Regions from separate parts of the Streptomyces sp. 11-1-2 genome, predicted to be linked through region 2. Evidence: riboswitches for the same ligand, from Rfam matches in the RefSeq annotation. Region 2 holds a riboswitch; each other region holds the start of a gene.
What was found. Region 2 has a riboswitch for thiamine pyrophosphate ahead of thiO (glycine oxidase ThiO). Riboswitches for the same ligand answer to the same signal wherever they lie in the genome.

Region 1 (5,718 bases), 2.3 Mb from region 2:
GGGGCTTGCCGTGGTGGGTGACCTGGATCGCGATACCGGTCCTCATCCTCGCCGTATTCGGCGGCCTGGTCATGAGCGTGATCGGGTTTCTGGTGAGCTTCGTCTTCAAGGCGCTGCTGCTGGTGGCGCTGATCGCCGGGCTGATCTACGTCGTACGGAAGTTCACCGCCTGACCCGCCCCGCGGCGCTCGCCGCGTCGTCCAGGGCCTGACGCATCCCCGCAGGCCCTGCGGACCCCCACCGCGCGTGGATACGCCGCGCGAGGGATACCGCCGGGGCGGGAGCGCGGTCCGGCGCCACCCATGCCGTTAGAGTGCGAGACCTCGGCGTTCTTCCTCTCGGCGTCTGCCTCGCAACAACACCCCGGGGGTGCCTGTTGACGACAGCGATCTTCGATACGGCCGGTGCGCCGGCCCCGATCTCCCGCCCACCGGGCCCACGTCGTCCGGCCCCGCGGGTCTCCCCATGGCAACACTGGCCATTTTCGTTCCCTCACACGAGGCAAACCGACTCCGCACAGCAATCGAGTCGCTACGCTCCAGAGTCGGCCATGCGCAAACAACCCGGGGCGGCGAACGATGCGTGACATGCGTGACACAGTTCAGGCGGAAGTGACGATGACCTTCCTGGTCTCGCAGGATCTCTCCTTCCGGATCCCGGTCGAGCTGTCCTACGACAGCAGCGACCCCTATGCCGTCGAGATCACCTTCCATTTGCCCGGCGACGCGCCGGTGAGCTGGGCCTTCGCGCGGGAGCTGCTGCTGGACGGGCTGAGCAAACCCACCGGCGAGGGGGATGTGCGCATTGCTCCGGCCTCCCCCGAGGGGCTCTCGGACGTCTTCATCAGACTCCAAGTCGGCTGTGAACGGGCCCTGTTCCGGGCCGGGGCCGCCCCTCTGGTGGCCTTCCTCGATCGGACGGACCGGGTGGTGCCTTTCGGCCAGGAGCCGGCGGCCTGCGATCCGGTCGGCGATCTCGACGCCGAACTCCACCGCATCCTGGCCGAGGACCGGTACGCGGGCTGAGCGCCGGATACGCGGCGGCGGGCCGAAGACCGGTGTGCCGCGGCCGAACCGTCCGCCATCACCGAACCGTCCGCCATCACCGAACCGGCCGGATCACCGAGCCAGCCGGGCGGCGTGCCCGGTGGCTGAGCGGCTCGTCGCCCAGCGGCTCGTCGTGTCCCTGCCCGGCGGCCCAGCGTGCCCTCCCCGATGGCTCGTCGTGTCCTCGCCCAGCGGCTGTGTCCCCGCCCGGCGGCTCAACGTGCCGTTGCCCGACAGCTCAACGTGTCGTCGCCCGGCCGCTCAGCGCGTCTTGGCCCGGCGCCGCCGCCCGCGTCCGCCCCGGCCGGTGCTGGCTCCCTGGGCGCCGCCCGCGTCGGCCCCCCGCTCCGCGCCGCCGTCCGTGGCCGGGGCGCGGTCCGCGGAGACCACGAGCACGGCCAGCGCCGTGGTCACGGGCACCGAGGCGACGAGCCCGATGCTGCCCACCAGCGTCCGTACGATCTCCTGCGCGACGATCTCGCTCGTGGCGACCGTGCCCACACCGGTGTCCGCGATGGAGAACAGCAGCAGCAGCGGAAGCGACGCGCCCGCGTACGCCAGCACCAGCGTGTTCACGACGGAGGCGATGTGGTCCCGCCCGATCCGCATCGCCGCCCCGTAGAGCCTGCGCCGGGACGCGGTCGGGTCCGCGGCCCTCAGCTCCCACACCGCCGAGGTCTGGGTGACCGTCACATCGTCCAGCACGCCCAGCGAGCCGATGATCACGCCCGCCAGCAGCAGCCCGCGTATCTCGATGTTCGGATAGAGGCCGTGCACCAGCCCGGTCTGGTCGTCCGTATTGCCGGTCAGGCTCGCCCAGGCGATGAACAGCGAGCCCAGCACCCCGATCAGCAGCAGTGACACCAGTGTGCCGAGCACGGCGACCGATGTACGGGCCGTCAGCCCATGGCACATATAGAGCGCGAGAAGCATGATCGCGCTGCCCCCGACGACCGCGACCACCAGCGGATTGGAACCCTGGAGTATCGCCGGGAGGATGAACAGCGTCAGCACCCCGAAGCTGATCGCCAACGCCACCAGCGCGAACACCCCGCGCAGCCGCCCCACCACCACGACGGCGAGCGCGAACAGCCCCGCCAGCAGCGCCATCGGCATCGACCGGTCGACGTCGGACACGGAGTACTGCAGGTCCTTGGGCGCCTTGGGGGCGTACGCCAGCTTCAGCTCCTGCCCGGCGCTGAACTGACGCGAGGCGTTGGGCTGGACGATTTCGGGGAAGGTGCGGCCTTTGTCCTTGCCCGAGGTGACCTCGATGGTGGCCTTCTCGCAGACGCTCTTCTTCCCGCCCTGCCCGGGGGCGCCGTTCTGGGCGGCGCTGTCCTGGCCGGGCTCGGTGGGCGCCTGCGGCTGGGCGTTGACGTCGGCGCAGTTCACCTCCTCGACCTTCACCACCCGTCCGGCGACGGTCTGCTGGTCGAAGCCGAGACCGCTGCGGCCGCTCGCCTTGTGGTCGGGCGTGCCGCCCGGCCAGAGCACGATCAGACCGGCGACGACGGCGACCGCGAAGGGGATGAGCACCGCCGCGATGATCTTGCGGAGGCGGGCAGAGACGGGAGCGGCGGGGCCATGACTGTGGGAGTGGCCGTGGGAATGGCCGTGGCCGTGGTCGTGCGCCTGATCGGAGGGGCGGGGCTGCTCGGGCGGGTGGTCCTGCTGGATGGCGGTCACGGTCGCATCATCGCAAGAGGAGTGGGCCCCCTGTTCAGCACTGTGGATAAACCGTTAGCGTGGGCACGAACCTTTGCAATCGCGGGAGCTCGGAGCACCGGGCTGAGAGGGCGCTGACGCTGACAGCTGCGCCGACCGCTGAACCTGTTACCGGGTAATGCCGGCGTAGGGAGTGGGTCTCATGACTCAGCAGGATGCATCATCGCGCGCCGAGAAGGCCGAATTCGGCTGGCATAAGGGATATGTCGCGGGTTCGCGCCCGGACCTTCACGTCCCGGTCCGCCGAGTGCACCTCACCAACGGCCAGGATGTGACGCTGTACGACACCTCCGGCCCGTACACCGACCCCACCATCGAGACGGATGTCCGCCGTGGCCTGGCGCCGCTGCGGCAGAACTGGATCGTCGCCCGCGGCGACACGGAGGAGTACGCGGGCCGTCCCGTCCGCCCCGAGGACGACGGGATCAAGCACACCTCGCCCCGCGGGGGGCTGCGCAACCTCGACGCGGTCTTCCCCGGCCGCCCGCGCCAGCCGCGGCGCGGCCGAGCGGGCGGCCCCGTGACCCAACTCGCCTATGCGCGGCGGGGCGAGATCACGGCGGAGATGGAGTACGTGGCGATCCGCGAGAACGTCTCCCCCGAGGTGGTCCGGGAGGAGATCGCGGCGGGCCGCGCCGTCCTCCCGGCCAATGTCAACCACCCGGAGATCGAGCCGATGATCATCGGCAAGCGGTTCCTGGTGAAGGTCAACGCCAATATCGGCAATTCCGCCGTCACCTCCTCCATCGAGGAGGAGGTCGAGAAGATGACCTGGGCGACCCGCTGGGGCGCCGACACGGTCATGGACCTCTCGACCGGCCGCAACATCCACACCACCCGCGAATGGGTGCTGCGCAACTCCCCGGTCCCCATCGGCACCGTGCCGCTCTATCAGGCGCTGGAGAAGGTCGACGGCAGGGCCGAGGAGCTGACCTGGGAGATCTACAAGGACACGGTCATCGAACAGGCCGAGCAGGGCGTCGACTACATGACCGTCCACGCCGGCGTCCGGCTGCCGTACGTCCCCCTGACCGCCCGCCGCAAGACCGGCATCGTCTCCCGCGGCGGCTCCATCATGGCGGCGTGGTGCCTCGCCCACCACCAGGAGTCCTTCCTCTACACGCACTTCGAGGAGCTGTGCGAGATCCTCGCGGCGTACGACGTCACCTACTCGCTGGGCGACGGACTGCGCCCCGGGTCGATCGCCGACGCCAACGACGAGGCGCAGTTCGCGGAGCTGCGCACGCTCGGCGAGCTCAACCGGATCGCCAAGGAGCATGGCGTCCAGACGATGATCGAGGGCCCGGGCCATGTCCCGATGCACAAGATCAAGGAGAACGTCGACCTCCAGCAGGAGATCTGCGAGGAGGCCCCGTTCTACACCCTGGGCCCCCTCACCACCGATATCGCCCCCGCCTACGACCACATCACCTCCGGCATCGGCGCCGCGATGATCGCCTGGTGGGGCACGGCGATGCTCTGCTACGTCACGCCCAAGGAGCACCTGGGCCTGCCGGACCGCGATGACGTCAAGACCGGCGTGATCACCTACAAGATCGCCGCCCATGCGGCCGACCTGGCCAAGGGTCATCCGGACGCCCAGGCATGGGACGGCGCGCTCTCCGACGCGCGCTTCGAATTCCGCTGGGAGGACCAGTTCAACCTGGCCCTGGACCCGGACACGGCCCGCTCCTTCCACGACGAGACCCTCCCGGCGGAACCGGCCAAGACGGCGCACTTCTGCTCCATGTGCGGGCCCAGGTTCTGTTCGATGAAAATTAGCAGAAGCATCACAGAGCAGTTCGGCGGCGACGCCGACGCGACGCCCGAGGAGATCGAGGCGGGGATGCTCCAGAAGTCCAGGGAGTTCGCGGCAGCGGGCAACCGCGTGTACTTGCCGCTCGCGGACTGATCTCCTGCCCGTGCCAGTGAGCGGTGGAGGCTTCTTACGGCTTCCATCGCTCACTGTGTCCCCACCACGAGATCGCACAACATGATCCGGGCCCCGCTTCATGAAGATGCGGGGCCCGGATCATGTGTGTCGGGTTCAGAAGGGAAGTTCGGGTCGGGCGGTGCCTCGTTTGATGGTCATGATCTGCTCGTGGAAGTCCCGTGCAGCGGCCTCACGCGGGTACCTGGCGCGCAGTTCCTTGTCCAGCTCGTCGGCGACTAAAAGCAGGGACGGGAGGGACTTGCGGTCGGCTTCCAGAGCCACTGTGCCCATGCCGATGGCTTCTTCGATCTCGCCCGTGCGGGCGGCGGCGACTCCGAGGGTGAGGCGGGCTTCTGCGGCGCGCATGGGCGAAATCTCGGTGCCGTCGGGGCCGGTGCTGATGCGGATCACTGAACGGGCGTGGGAGGCGGCGCGCTCGTCGTCTCCGAGGAGACGGTAGGCGTCCATTTCGTAGAAGTCCCACTTGTCCGGGTCGATGATGAAGTGATGTTCGGGGTGGTCCGGCCTGGGGAGTCGGTCCAGCCTGGCACGCCCTGCGTCGAGGGACTGGCGGACGAGGCGGGCGTCTCCCATGCGAGCGGCGGCGCGTGCCTTGTGGGCGTAGAGCTGGACGCCGACGGAGTGTGTCTGGTCCGCCAGGTGCCCGGCCTCGACGGCGTCGAGCATGTCTTGCCAACGGCTCTGCGTCAGGGCGAACCACGCTTCGATCTCCCACGCCCAAGCCTTGATCTCGCTGTGCCCTGCCTCCTCACCTACCCGGAGTGCGGCGGCCTTGCTGAGATTGGCGGCCTCGCGCTGACCCCGGTCGTACTGGACGCACGCGTTCAGAAGGAACAGCCATCCGGTGTCCACGAGCAGTTCCCGGTGCTGGCGGAGGGTCATCCGGCCTTCGAGCTGCTTGGTGACGTATTGCAAGCCGTTCCGGGTGCGGTCGTGCAGGTAGTCGGCATCGGCGTAGGGGTAGGCACGGGCCAGTTGGTCGATGCCTTC
Region 2 (5,718 bases):
GTGGATTGCGGATGCCGAGACCGGAGCCGATCGGGGAGCCGAGCGGCATGATCGCGGCGCAGCCGACGTCCTCCAGCTTCCGGGCCAGGATCGGGTCGTCATTGGTGTACGGGAGGACCGTGAACCCGTCGTCGACCAGCGTCTCGGCGGCGTCCAGCAGCTCGATCGGATCGGGGAGCAGGGTGCGCTCGTCGGCGACCACCTCCAGCTTGACCCAGTCCGTGCCCAGGGCCTCCCGGGCGAGGCGGGCGGTGAGCACGGCCTCACCGGCGGTGAAACACCCGGCGGTGTTGGGCAGCGGGCGGATGCCGTGCCGGTTCAGAACGGAGAGCACCGACCCCTGCACCGTGGGGTCGAGCCGCCGCATCGCGACGGTTGTCAGCTCGGTGCCGGAGGCCAGCAGCGAGCGTTCCAGGATCTCCAGGCTGGGAGCGCCGCCGGTGCCCATGATCAGGCGGGACCCGAAGTCGGTCCCGGCGATGGTGAGCGGGTCGGGGGTGGTGAGGGGCGCGCGGCCCGGCGCGTTCGGGGCGGTGGTGACGGGTGTGGCGGCAGTAGCGGTCGTGGCGGCAGTAGCGGCCGTGGTGGGAGCCATGGGTGGATCAGCCTCCTTGGACCGCGGTGAGGACCTCGACGCGATCACCGTCGCCGAGCGGGGTCGCGGGCCATTGGGTGCGTGGGACGACCGTCTCGTTGACGGCGGCGGCGACGCCCGAGGGCGCCTGGGTGAGGGTCGCGACAAGCCGGTCGAGGGTGGTCCCGTCCGGGACCTCGCGGGGCTCGCCGTTGACGGAGACGGTCATGGGTGCTGCTCCTGTGCTGGGGAGGGGGTGGCTGAGGGGGCCGCGAAGCGCCGCGGGGTGAACGGCCGGGCCTCCGGCGGGAGTTCTCCGCTCGTCAGCGCCTCGGCCATGACATCGCCGGTGATCGGGGTGAGCAGGACGCCGTTGCGGTGGTGGCCGGTGGCCAGCAGCAGCCCCGGCAGCGCGGTCGGGCCGAGCATCGGGGCGTTGTCGGGGGAGCCGGGGCGCAGCCCGGCACATGTCTCCACCAGCGGCAGTTCGGTGATGCCGGGCACCACCTCATGGGCGTCCCGCAGGAGTTCGTACACCCCGCCGGCGGTGACCGTGGTGTCCCAGCCCAGCTCCTCGCTGGTCGCGCCGATGACCAGCTCGCCGTTCTCGCGTGGCACCAGGTAGACCGGCCCGCCGCGCACCACGGCCCGTACGGTCCGGGAGAGGAACGGCGCGTACCGCTCGGGCACCGACAGCCGCAGCACCTGCCCCTTGACGGGTCGTACGGGCGGCAGGACGTCGTCGGGGACGCCCGCGAGCCGTCCGCTGAGGCTGCCGGCGGCCAGGACGGTCCGCTCGGCGGCCAGGCGCGTGCCCCCGGTCAGCTCGATCCCGGTGGCGCGGTCGCCGTCCAGCAACAGCCGCTCCGCGCGGGCGCGGTGGAAGACGGCCCCGGCCCGCTCGCACGCGGTGAGCAGGGCCGCCGTCAGCCGCCGCGGGTCCACCTGGTTGTCGCCGGAGACGCGCAGCCCGCCGTGTACGCCCGGCGCGAGCATCGGTTCCAGACGGCGGCATTCACGCCCCGTCAGCCATTCGGACTCCAGCCCGAGCCCCTGCTGGAACGTGTGGAGCTCGCGCAGCTGGGCACGGTCGTCGGCGTCGAACGCCACGGCGAGTGTGCCGCAAGGGCGGTGGCCCACGTCCTGGCCGCTCGCCTCCTCCAGCTCGGCCACGAAGTCCGGATAGCGGCGCGCCGAGGCCAAGTTGAGCCCGAGCAGGGTCTGCTCACCGTAATGAAGCTCGGTGACGGCGGCCAGCATCCCCGCCGCCACCCAGGCGGCTCCGCCGCCGGGCGCCGGGTCGGCGAGGGCGGTGCGCAGCCCCCGCTGGGCCGCCCGCCAGGCCGTGACCAGGCCGATGATGCCGCCCCCGATGACGAGGGCGTCGTACGGTCCGCCCACGGATGGTCGGCGGCCAAGCCCAGAGGTGTGTGGTCCGTCGTCGTGACCTGGTGCGTGCGTGGACACGCTGCCCCTCCCTTCGCCGGCATGACCCGGATCAGGTTCGTACGGTCGGAGGCCGTTCCAGCCTCCCTCTCAGCCCGGTACGTCCGGGCTCCCGCGAGTGCTCTGCCCCGCCACCCTAGTACGGGCCCGAATCGCCCGAAAGCCCGACCACCCACCAGCCCCCGCCACCCCTCCCCTCTGTGCCCGAGATCTCCCCTCGCCCTCTGCGGTCCGCCCCACCAGCCGCAATACAGTGATCGTGTGAGCGATGAGACGACGACGAAGCCGTCCTCGAGCGGCGGCGAACAGCGGGTGGTGATCGTCGGAGCGGGCATGGCGGGGGTGCAGACCGCCGTCGCGCTACGCGAACAGGGCTGGACGGGGGAGATCGTCCTGCTGGGCGCGGAGACCCACCAGCCCTACGACCGGCCGCCGCTGTCCAAGGCCGTGCTGCTCGGCAAGGCCGAGGGGTCGACGCTCGACGTGGACTTCGCCGGGCTCGGCATCACGCTGCGGCTCGGCGTCCAGGTCACCGGGCTCCGCACGGACAAGCGGCTCGTCGAGACCGCGACCGGGCAGCTCCCGTACGACGTCCTGGTGATCGCCACCGGCGCCGAGCCGGTCCCGCTGCCGGGCAGCGAGGGCGTGCCAGGCGTCCATCTGCTGCGCACCCTGGACGACGCGGTGCGGCTGCGCCCGGTGCTCGCCCGGCAGCGCGAGATCGCGGTCGTGGGGGCGGGCTGGATCGGCGCGGAGTTCGCCACGGCGGCGCGCGAGGCGGGCTGCGCCGTGACGGTCGTCGAGGCCGCGGACCGGCCGCTGGCGGGCGCCCTCCCGGCCGAGGTCGCGGCCCCCATGGCGGCCTGGTACGAGGACTACGGCGCCCGGCTGGTGACCGGCGCCCGGGTGGCCTCCGTGGACGAGAGCGGGCTGGTGCTCGGCGACGGCACCCGGCTGCGGGCGGGCGCGGTGGTCGTCGGGATCGGGGCCCGGCCGGCCACGGACTGGCTGGCGGGCTCGGGCGTGGAGCTGGCCGAGGACCGCTCCGTAGCCGCCGACGACCGGCTGAGCACCTCGGCGCCGGACGTCTACGCGGTCGGCGACTGCGCCTCCTTCCCGTCCGCCCGCTACGGCACCCGGCTGCTGGTGCACCACTGGGACAACGCGCTGCAGGGGCCGCGCACCGTCGCCGCCAATGTGGTGGGGAGCCGGACGGTCGCCCACTTCCCCGGCGCGGTCTACGACCCGGTGCCGTATTTCTGGTCCGAGCAGTTCGGGCGCTTCGTGCAGTACGCCGGGCACCACTCGGAGGCCGATGAACTGGTCTGGCGCGGCGATCCGGCCGGTGCCGCCTGGTCGGTGTGCTGGCTGCGAGAGGGCGCCCTGGTCGCCCTGCTGGCCGTCGGCCGTCCGCGCGATCTGGCCCAGGGGCGCAAGCTGATCGAGCGCGGCGCCCGGCTGGACCGGACGCGGGCTGAGGACCCGTCGGTGCCGCTGAAGTCGGCCGTCTGCTGACCGGCCGGCAGACTGCTGGCCGGGGCGTCCGGGGCGGGGCGGGCGGCCCGCGCGGCGGGCGCCCGGCTACCCACTGTCAGTCCCAGATGGCAGGCTTGTTCCGTGACCGAGATTGACGCAAAGATCGATGCTCTCGTCCCCGCCTGGCTCACCCTCCCCGACGTCGCCGAGCGACTCGGTGTCGAGGTGACGCGCGTCCGGCAGCTGGTCAAGGAGGGCCAGCTGATCGCGGTGCGCCGTGGCGAGAACAGGGTGCTTCAGGTGCCCGAGGAGTTCATCGCCGACGGAAAGGTCGTCAAGGGCCTCGTGGGGACCTTGACGCTGTTGAAGGACGACGGCTTCAGCGATGAAGAGATGCTGGAGTGGCTCTTCACCCCCGACCCGAGCCTGCCCGGCACCCCGGCACGGGCCCTGAGCGAGAATCGCGGTACGGAAGTGAAGCGGCGCGCGCAGGCGCTCGCCGTCTGACGCCGCTCCCGTCCAGCTTTCGGCGGCCTTCCGTACGGGCTCGTACAGAGCCCGTACGGGGCGTGTACAGGGCTGATCGCTCTCGCGTTTTTGTCGCCGTAGTCGCATGTAGTCGCACGTAATCGCACGTAATCGCGTGTTGTCGCACACGGCGTACGGGTCGGGCTCGCGCACGGCCCGTACGCCGCCGACCCTCCGGGGGTACCGAACCATGTCCACCACCGCCACCGCGCATGAGCAGCTGGCCGACGCCCGCCTCTATCTGTGCACCGACGCACGGAAGCGCCAGGGCGACCTGCCGGAGTTCCTGGACGCCGTCCTGGCGGCGGGCGTGGACATCGTCCAGCTGCGGGAGAAGGAGATGGAGGCGGCCGAGGAGCTGGAGCACCTCCAGGTCCTCGCGGATGCCTGCCGTCGCCATGGAAAGCTGCTCGCCGTCAACGACCGCGCCGATGTCGCGCATGCCATCGGCTCGGATGTGCTCCATCTGGGCCAGGGCGATCTGCCGGTGCCCGCGGCGCGCGCGATCCTCGGCGCGGACGTGCTGATCGGGCGCTCCACGCATGCGGAGGCGGAGGTGGACGCGGCGGCCGTCCAGCCCGGTGTGGACTACTTCTGCACCGGCCCCTGCTGGCCCACCCCCACCAAGCCGGGCCGCCCCGCCCCCGGGCTGTCCCTGGTGCGCCACGCCGCGGCGCTGGGCACCGAGCGGCCGTGGTTCGCCATCGGCGGAATCGACGCGTCCAACCTGGATCAGGTCCTGGAGGCGGGCGCCCGCCACATCGTCGTGGTCCGGGCCATCACCGCTGCCGACGACCCGGCGGCGGCGACGGCGGAGCTGGCCAAGCGGGTGCGCGCGGCCTGACCGGGGCCCGGCCCCGGCTTTTCACCCGGCTTTCACCCGGTTTTCATCCGACTCGGCTCGTCCGCCGGTCGAGGGCGCGCCGAGCTGTCCGCACTGCGGACAGAAGGCTGGCAAAACCCCCAAATCTCCGCGGCCGGGTGGGCGTAGCCGAGCCGGGTGGATAGCCTGCACGTATGGCCCTAGGCACCGCTTCCACCAGGACCGATCGCGCCCGGACCGTGCGCGATCTGCTCGCGTCGGGCGAGCAGTCGTATTCCTTCGAATTCTTCGCCCCCAAGACGGCGAAGGGCGAGCAGACCCTGTGGAACGCCATCCGCAGGCTGGAAGCCGTCTCGCCCACCTTCGTCTCCGTGACCTACGGAGCAGGCGGTTCCTCCCGTGAGGGCACCGTGCGCGTCACCGAGCGCATCGCGACGGACACCACGCTCACCCCCGTCGCCCATCTGACCGCCGTCAACCACTCCCGGGCCGAACTGCGCAACATCATCGGGCAGTACGCCGACGCCGGGATCCGGAACATGCTGGCCCTGCGCGGCGACCCGCCGGGCGACCCCACGGGGGAGTGGATCCGGCACCCCGACGGCCTCGACTACGCCGTCGAGCTGGTCCGGCTGATCAAGGAGTCCGGGGACTTCTGCGTCGGCGTGGCCGCGTTCCCCGAGATGCACCCCCGCTCGGCGGACTGGGACACCGACATCCGTCACTTCATCGACAAGTGCCGTGCGGGCGCCGACTTCGCCATCACGCAGATGTTCTTCTACCCCGAGGACTATCTGCGGCTGCGCGACCGGGTCGCGGCGGCGGGCTGTACGACACCGATCATCCCTGAGATCATGCCCCTCACGAACGT
Region 3 (5,718 bases), 4.3 Mb from region 2:
CCGTACTTCTCCACGGACACCACCGCGGCCCAGCGGGCGCTGGAGATCGACGCGCAGGCCCTGCTCATGGGGAAGAACGGCGTGGACGGGGTCTATGACTCCGACCCCGCCCGTAACCCCGATGCGGTGAAGTTCGACGCCCTGGAGTACGGCGAGGTGATCACCAGGGACCTGAAGGTCGCCGACGCCACCGCGATCACCCTCTGCCGGGACAACAAGCTGCCCATCCTCGTCTTCGAGCTCCTGGCCGAAGGAAATATCGCGCGCGCGGTGAAGGGTGAGAAGATCGGCACGCTGGTGAGCGACCAGGGCTCCCGGGCCTGACGGCTCGAACGGGGGATGGACAACGGCCTGCCGGTCGGACACCGTGCAGGAGAAGACGCACGCAGGGGCGAGGCTCTGCTTACTGATAACACCAGGAGCAAGTGGTGATCGAAGAGACCCTCCTCGAGGCCGAGGAGAAGATGGAGAAAGCCGTTGTGGTCGCCAAGGAGGACTTCGCCGCGATCCGCACCGGGCGTGCGCACCCGGCGATGTTCAACAAGATCGTGGCGGACTACTACGGTGCGCTGACGCCGATCAATCAGCTCGCGTCGTTCTCGGTGCCGGAGCCGCGCATGGCCGTGGTCACGCCGTTCGACAAGACCGCGCTCCGCAATATCGAGCAGGCGATCCGGGACTCGGATCTGGGCGTCAACCCGAGCAACGACGGCAACATCATCCGGGTGGTGTTCCCCGAGCTCACCGAGCAGCGCCGTAAGGAGTTCATCAAGGTCGCCAAGGCCAAGGGCGAGGACGCGAAGATCTCGATCCGCAGCGTCCGGCGCAAGGCCAAGGAGTCCATCGACAAGCTGATCAAGGACGGCGAGGTCGGCGAGGACGAGGGACGCCGCGCCGAGAAGGAGCTCGACGACACCACGGCGAAGTATGTCGCGCAGGTGGATGAGCTGCTCAAGCACAAGGAAGCCGAGCTGCTCGAGGTCTGATGAACGACTCTTCCTGGGGGGCCCCACCAAGCGCCGGATTCCGGGCACCGGGCGGTCAGGGCACCTCCCCCGGCTACGGCTGGGTGGCGGCGCCTTCTTCGGCGGGTCCCGCGCACGAGGTGGGCGAAGCGGCGCAGACTCGCCCCATGCCCACCGTGCCCCACGCGGGCGGCAACTCCGGCGAGGACGCCGACCGTGACCGGGGGGCCGCTCGGCTGAGTGGCCCCCTCTTCCGCGACGAGCAGGAGCCGCAGCCCGGACCCCGGCCGCCCGCCGGGCGCCCGCCGACGCCCCCCGACCCCGCGCCCGACCCGGCCTCGGCCGACGGCGGCGCGCGCGGGGCCGGTGCCGGGCAGGGGAAGAAGAGCGCGGGCCGTAATCTGCGCGCCGCGATAGGGGTGGGCATCGGCCTCGGCGTGATCATCGTGGCCTCGCTCTTCATCTACAAGCCCGTGTTTGTCGGCGTGGTGGCGGTCGCGGTGGTGGTCGGGCTCTGGGAGCTGACCTCACGGCTGACCGAGCGCAAGGACATCCGGGTCCCGCTGGTGCCGCTCGCGGTCGGCGGGGTCGCCATGATCGTCGCCGGCTATGTGCGCGGTGCCCAGGGCGCGGTGGTGGCGGTGGCGCTCACGGCGCTCGCGGTGCTGGTCTGGCGGATGACCGAACCGCCCGACAACTACCTCAGGGATGTCACCGCGGGCGTCTTCGCCGCCTTCTACGTGCCGTTCCTGGCCACCTTCGTGGCGCTCATGCTCGACACCGGGGACGGCCCGTGGCGGGTCCTCACCTTCCTGCTGCTGACCGTGGTCAGCGACACGGGGGCGTACGCGGTGGGCTGGCGCTTCGGCAAGCATCCGCTGGCGCCGCGGATCAGCCCCGGCAAGACCCGCGAGGGGCTGCTGGGCGCGGTGACCTTCGCGATGGTCGCGGGCGCGCTGTGCATGCAGTACCTCATCGACGACGGCGTCTGGTGGCAGGGCCTGCTGCTCGGCCTCGCCGTCGCGGTCAGCGCGACCCTGGGCGACCTCGGCGAGTCCATGATCAAGCGGGACCTCGGCATCAAGGACATGGGCAAGCTGCTGCCCGGCCATGGCGGGATCATGGACCGGCTCGACTCGCTGCTGCCCACCGCGCCGGTCGCGTGGCTGCTGCTGGTGATCTTCGTGGGCGGCGGCTGACGAGGCCGCCCACGGGCCCCGCGCCACGCATGGCGCGGGGCCCTTCGTACGTCTGCGACACTGGGTGAATCATGCCTAAGCCCGGAGAACTCACCTTCGCCGCGCCGCGCGGGGCCAAGAAGCCCCCGCGGCATCTTGCCGACCTCACACCCGCCGAGCGCCGGGAGGCCGTCGCCGCCCTCGGGGAGAAGCCCTTCCGGGCCAGTCAGGTGTCGCGTCACTACTTCGCGCGCTACGTCGACGACCCCGCACAGTGGAGCGACATACCGGCCGCCGCGCGCGAGAAGCTGGCCGCCGGGCTGCTGCCGGAGCTGATGAGCGTGGTGCGCCACGTCAGCTGCGACGACGACACCACGCGCAAGACCCTGTGGCGGCTCTTCGACGGCACGCTCGTGGAGTCTGTACTGATGCGCTACCCGGACCGGGTCACCATGTGCATCAGCTCACAGGCGGGCTGCGGGATGAACTGCCCGTTCTGCGCCACCGGCCAGGCGGGGCTGGACCGCAATCTGTCCACCGCCGAGATCGTGCACCAGATCGTCGACGGAATGCGGGCTCTCCGCGACGGTGAGATCCCCGGCGGGCCGGCCCGGCTGTCCAACATCGTCTTCATGGGCATGGGCGAGCCGCTGGCCAACTACAACCGCGTCGTCGGCGCCATCCGCCGGCTCACCGACCCCGAGCCCGACGGCCTCGGCCTTTCGCAGCGCGGGATCACCGTCTCGACCGTCGGCCTCGTGCCGGCGATGCTGCGGTTCGCCGACGAGGGGTTCAAGTGCCGGCTCGCGGTGTCGCTGCACGCGCCCGACGACGAGCTGCGCGACACCCTCGTGCCGGTCAACACCCGCTGGAAGGTGCGCGAAGTCCTGGACGCCGCGTGGGAGTACGCGGAGAAGTCCGGCCGCCGGGTCTCCATCGAGTACGCGCTGATCAAGGACATCAACGACCAGGCGTGGCGCGCCGATCTGCTCGGCCGGCTGCTCAAGGGCCGCCGGGTGCATGTGAACCTCATTCCGCTCAACCCGACGCCCGGCTCCAAGTGGACGGCGTCCCGGCCCGAGGACGAGAAGGCGTTCGTGGCGGCCCTGGAGGCCCACGGGGTGCCGGTGACCGTCCGGGACACCCGTGGCCAGGAGATCGACGGGGCCTGCGGGCAGCTGGCGGCTTCTGAGCGCTGAGGACCGGCTGATACGGTGCCTGAGCGTCGTCGCATCATGCGGTCGTCGTAAAACTGAATATCCGTACAAGTGAACATTCCGACAGGGGAGCGCTCAGAGCGCTGAGAGTGCGGCACGGCCGCAGACCCTCGGACCTGATCCGGGTCATACCGGCGTAGGGAGTCAGCATCACCATGAACAGCCAGCTTCGGCGTGCCATCTCAGCCGCCCTTTTCGGCTCACTGGCGTTGGGCGCGCTCGTCGGCTGCGGCGAGGATTCCAAGAGCGGCGCGGACTCCAAGACGGTCACCCTGGTCACGCACGACTCGTTCGCGGCCTCCAAGGCGGTCCTCAAGGAGTTCACCAAGGAGACCGGCTACAAGGTGCGGGTGCAGGCCGGGGGCGACGCCGGAGCCGCCGTCAACCAGGCGATCCTGTCCAAGGGCCACCCCCAGGGCGATGTGTTCTTCGGCGTCGACAACACCCTGCTCTCCCGGGCGCTCGACAACGACCTGTTCACCCCCTACACGGCCAAGGGCCTCGACAAGGTCCCGGCGGCCCTTCAGCTCGACCGGGCCGAGCACCGCGTCACCCCCGTCGACTTCGGCGACATCTGCGTCAACTACGACCGCGAGTACTTCGCCGACAAGAAGCTGGCGCCGCCCCGGACGCTGGAGGATCTGACCAAGCCCGCCTACAAGAACCTCCTCGTCACCGAGAACGCGGCCACCTCTTCCCCCGGCCTCGGCTTCCTCCTCGCCACGGCCGCCAAGTACGGCGACGACGGCTGGAAGGGCTACTGGAAGAAGCTGCGGGCCAACGGTGTCGAGGTCGTCGACGGCTGGGAGCAGGCGTATTACGACCGGTTCTCCGGCTCGGCCGGCGGCGGCAAGGGCGACCGGCCGCTCGTCGTCTCCTACGCCTCGAGCCCGCCCGCCGAGGTGGCCGACGCCAAGACCAAGCCCGCCAAGGCCCCCACCGGGGTGGCGACGGGCACCTGCTTCCGGCAGGTGGAGTTCGCCGGGCTGCTGAACGGAGCGGGCAACGCCAAGGGCGGCAAGGCGCTGCTGGATTTCCTGCTGAGCAAGCGGTTCCAGGAGGACATCCCGCTGAACATGTACGTCAACCCGGCGCGCGAGGACGCCAAGCTGCCGGAGCTGTTCACCCGGTTCGGGGTCAGGATCGCCGACTCCGCCACCCTGGCGCCGCAGAAGATCGCCAAGAACCATGAGCCGTGGGTCAAGACATGGTCCTCGCTGGTCCTGTAGAGCCCCGCGAGAACCGTAAGACGGCCGACGGCCACCGTAAGGCCGACAGGGCAGCCGGCGGCGGCCGTCGCGCGCTCGCTCTCCGGCTCGCCCTGATGGCGGTGCCGCTCGCCTTCTTCGCGGTCTTCTTCGCCTATCCCGTGGCCGCCATCGTCACCCGGGGGCTGCGCGTCGGCGGGCAGTGGCGGTTCGGCCGGATCACCGAGGTGGTGACCGATCCGGCGACGCTGGACGTCCTGTGGTTCACCTGCTGGCAGGCGGTCGCGTCGACCGCCCTCACACTCGCGGTCGCGCTGCCCGGCGCCTATGTCTTCGCCCGCTTCGACTTCCCCGGCAAGGGGCTGCTGCGGGCCGTGGTGACCGTGCCGTTCGTGCTGCCGACCGTCGTCGCCGGATCCGCCTTCCTGGCTCTGCTCGGCCGGGGCGGGCTGCTGGACGAGCTGTGGGGGGTGCGGCTCGACACCTCCGTCTGGGCGATCCTCCTGGCCCATGTCTTCTTCAACTACGCGGTCGTCGTCAGGACCGTCGGCGGGCTGTGGGCCCAGCTCGACCCGCGCCAGGAGGAGGCCGCGCGGGTGCTCGGCGCGAGCCGGCTGTCGGCCTGGCGCCGGGTGACGCTGCCCGCGCTGGCCCCCGCGGTCGCCGCCGCCGCGCTGATGGTGTTCCTGTTCACCTTCACCTCCTTCGGCGTGATCCAGATCCTCGGCGGCCCCCGCTACGCCACCCTGGAGGTGGCGATCTACCGGGAGACCGCACAGCTGCTCGACCTGCCCACGGCCGCTGTGCTCACCCTCGTCCAGTTCGCCGCGGTCGCGGCCGTGTTGGCCCTGCACGCGTGGACCGTACGGCGCCGAGAGAGCGCCCTGCGGCTCGTCGACCCCGGCCGCACGGCGCGCCGGCCGAACGGCCCGGCGCAGTGGGCGCTGCTGTGGGGCGTGCTGGCGGTGGTCGCCCTGCTGATCGTGACACCGCTCGCGGTGCTGGTGGAACGCTCGCTGAACGGACCGGACGGCTACGGATTCACCTACTACGAGGCGCTCAGGTCGGCCGCCGACAGCGGAGGCACCTTCTTCGTGGCCCCCATGGAGGCCATCGGGAACTCCCTGTGGTACGCGGCGGTCGCCACCGT

Region 1: linked by a shared signal. The riboswitch ahead of thiC (phosphomethylpyrimidine synthase ThiC) and the one ahead of thiO (glycine oxidase ThiO) in region 2 are both predicted to bind thiamine pyrophosphate.
Region 3: linked by a shared signal. The riboswitch ahead of CGL27_RS33420 (thiamine ABC transporter substrate-binding protein) and the one ahead of thiO (glycine oxidase ThiO) in region 2 are both predicted to bind thiamine pyrophosphate.

What each region holds. Positions count from the first base shown of each region.
Region 1 covers NZ_CP022545.1:5,769,535-5,775,252, reverse strand. Annotated here, with positions in the region: gene CGL27_RS24345 (DUF5326 family protein) at 1-173, shown strand, start outside; gene CGL27_RS24340 (SsgA family sporulation/cell division regulator) at 588-1,025, shown strand; gene CGL27_RS24335 (YibE/F family protein) at 1,308-2,735, opposite strand; TPP riboswitch at 2,807-2,924, shown strand; gene thiC (phosphomethylpyrimidine synthase ThiC) at 2,917-4,686, shown strand; gene CGL27_RS24325 (tetratricopeptide repeat protein) at 4,822-5,718, opposite strand, start outside.
Region 2 covers NZ_CP022545.1:3,463,885-3,469,602, reverse strand. Annotated here, with positions in the region: gene CGL27_RS14625 (thiazole synthase) at 1-595, opposite strand, end outside; gene thiS (sulfur carrier protein ThiS) at 603-803, opposite strand; gene thiO (glycine oxidase ThiO) at 800-1,975, opposite strand; TPP riboswitch at 2,033-2,146, opposite strand; gene CGL27_RS14610 (FAD-dependent oxidoreductase) at 2,354-3,535, shown strand; gene CGL27_RS14605 (Rv2175c family DNA-binding protein) at 3,638-4,003, shown strand; gene thiE (thiamine phosphate synthase) at 4,215-4,868, shown strand; gene metF (methylenetetrahydrofolate reductase [NAD(P)H]) at 5,042-5,718, shown strand, end outside.
Region 3 covers NZ_CP022545.1:7,740,582-7,746,299, forward strand. Annotated here, with positions in the region: gene pyrH (UMP kinase) at 1-324, shown strand, start outside; gene frr (ribosome recycling factor) at 429-986, shown strand; gene CGL27_RS33410 (phosphatidate cytidylyltransferase) at 986-2,164, shown strand; gene rlmN (23S rRNA (adenine(2503)-C(2))-methyltransferase RlmN) at 2,236-3,342, shown strand; TPP riboswitch at 3,416-3,520, shown strand; gene CGL27_RS33420 (thiamine ABC transporter substrate-binding protein) at 3,516-4,589, shown strand; gene CGL27_RS33425 (iron ABC transporter permease) at 4,685-5,718, shown strand, end outside.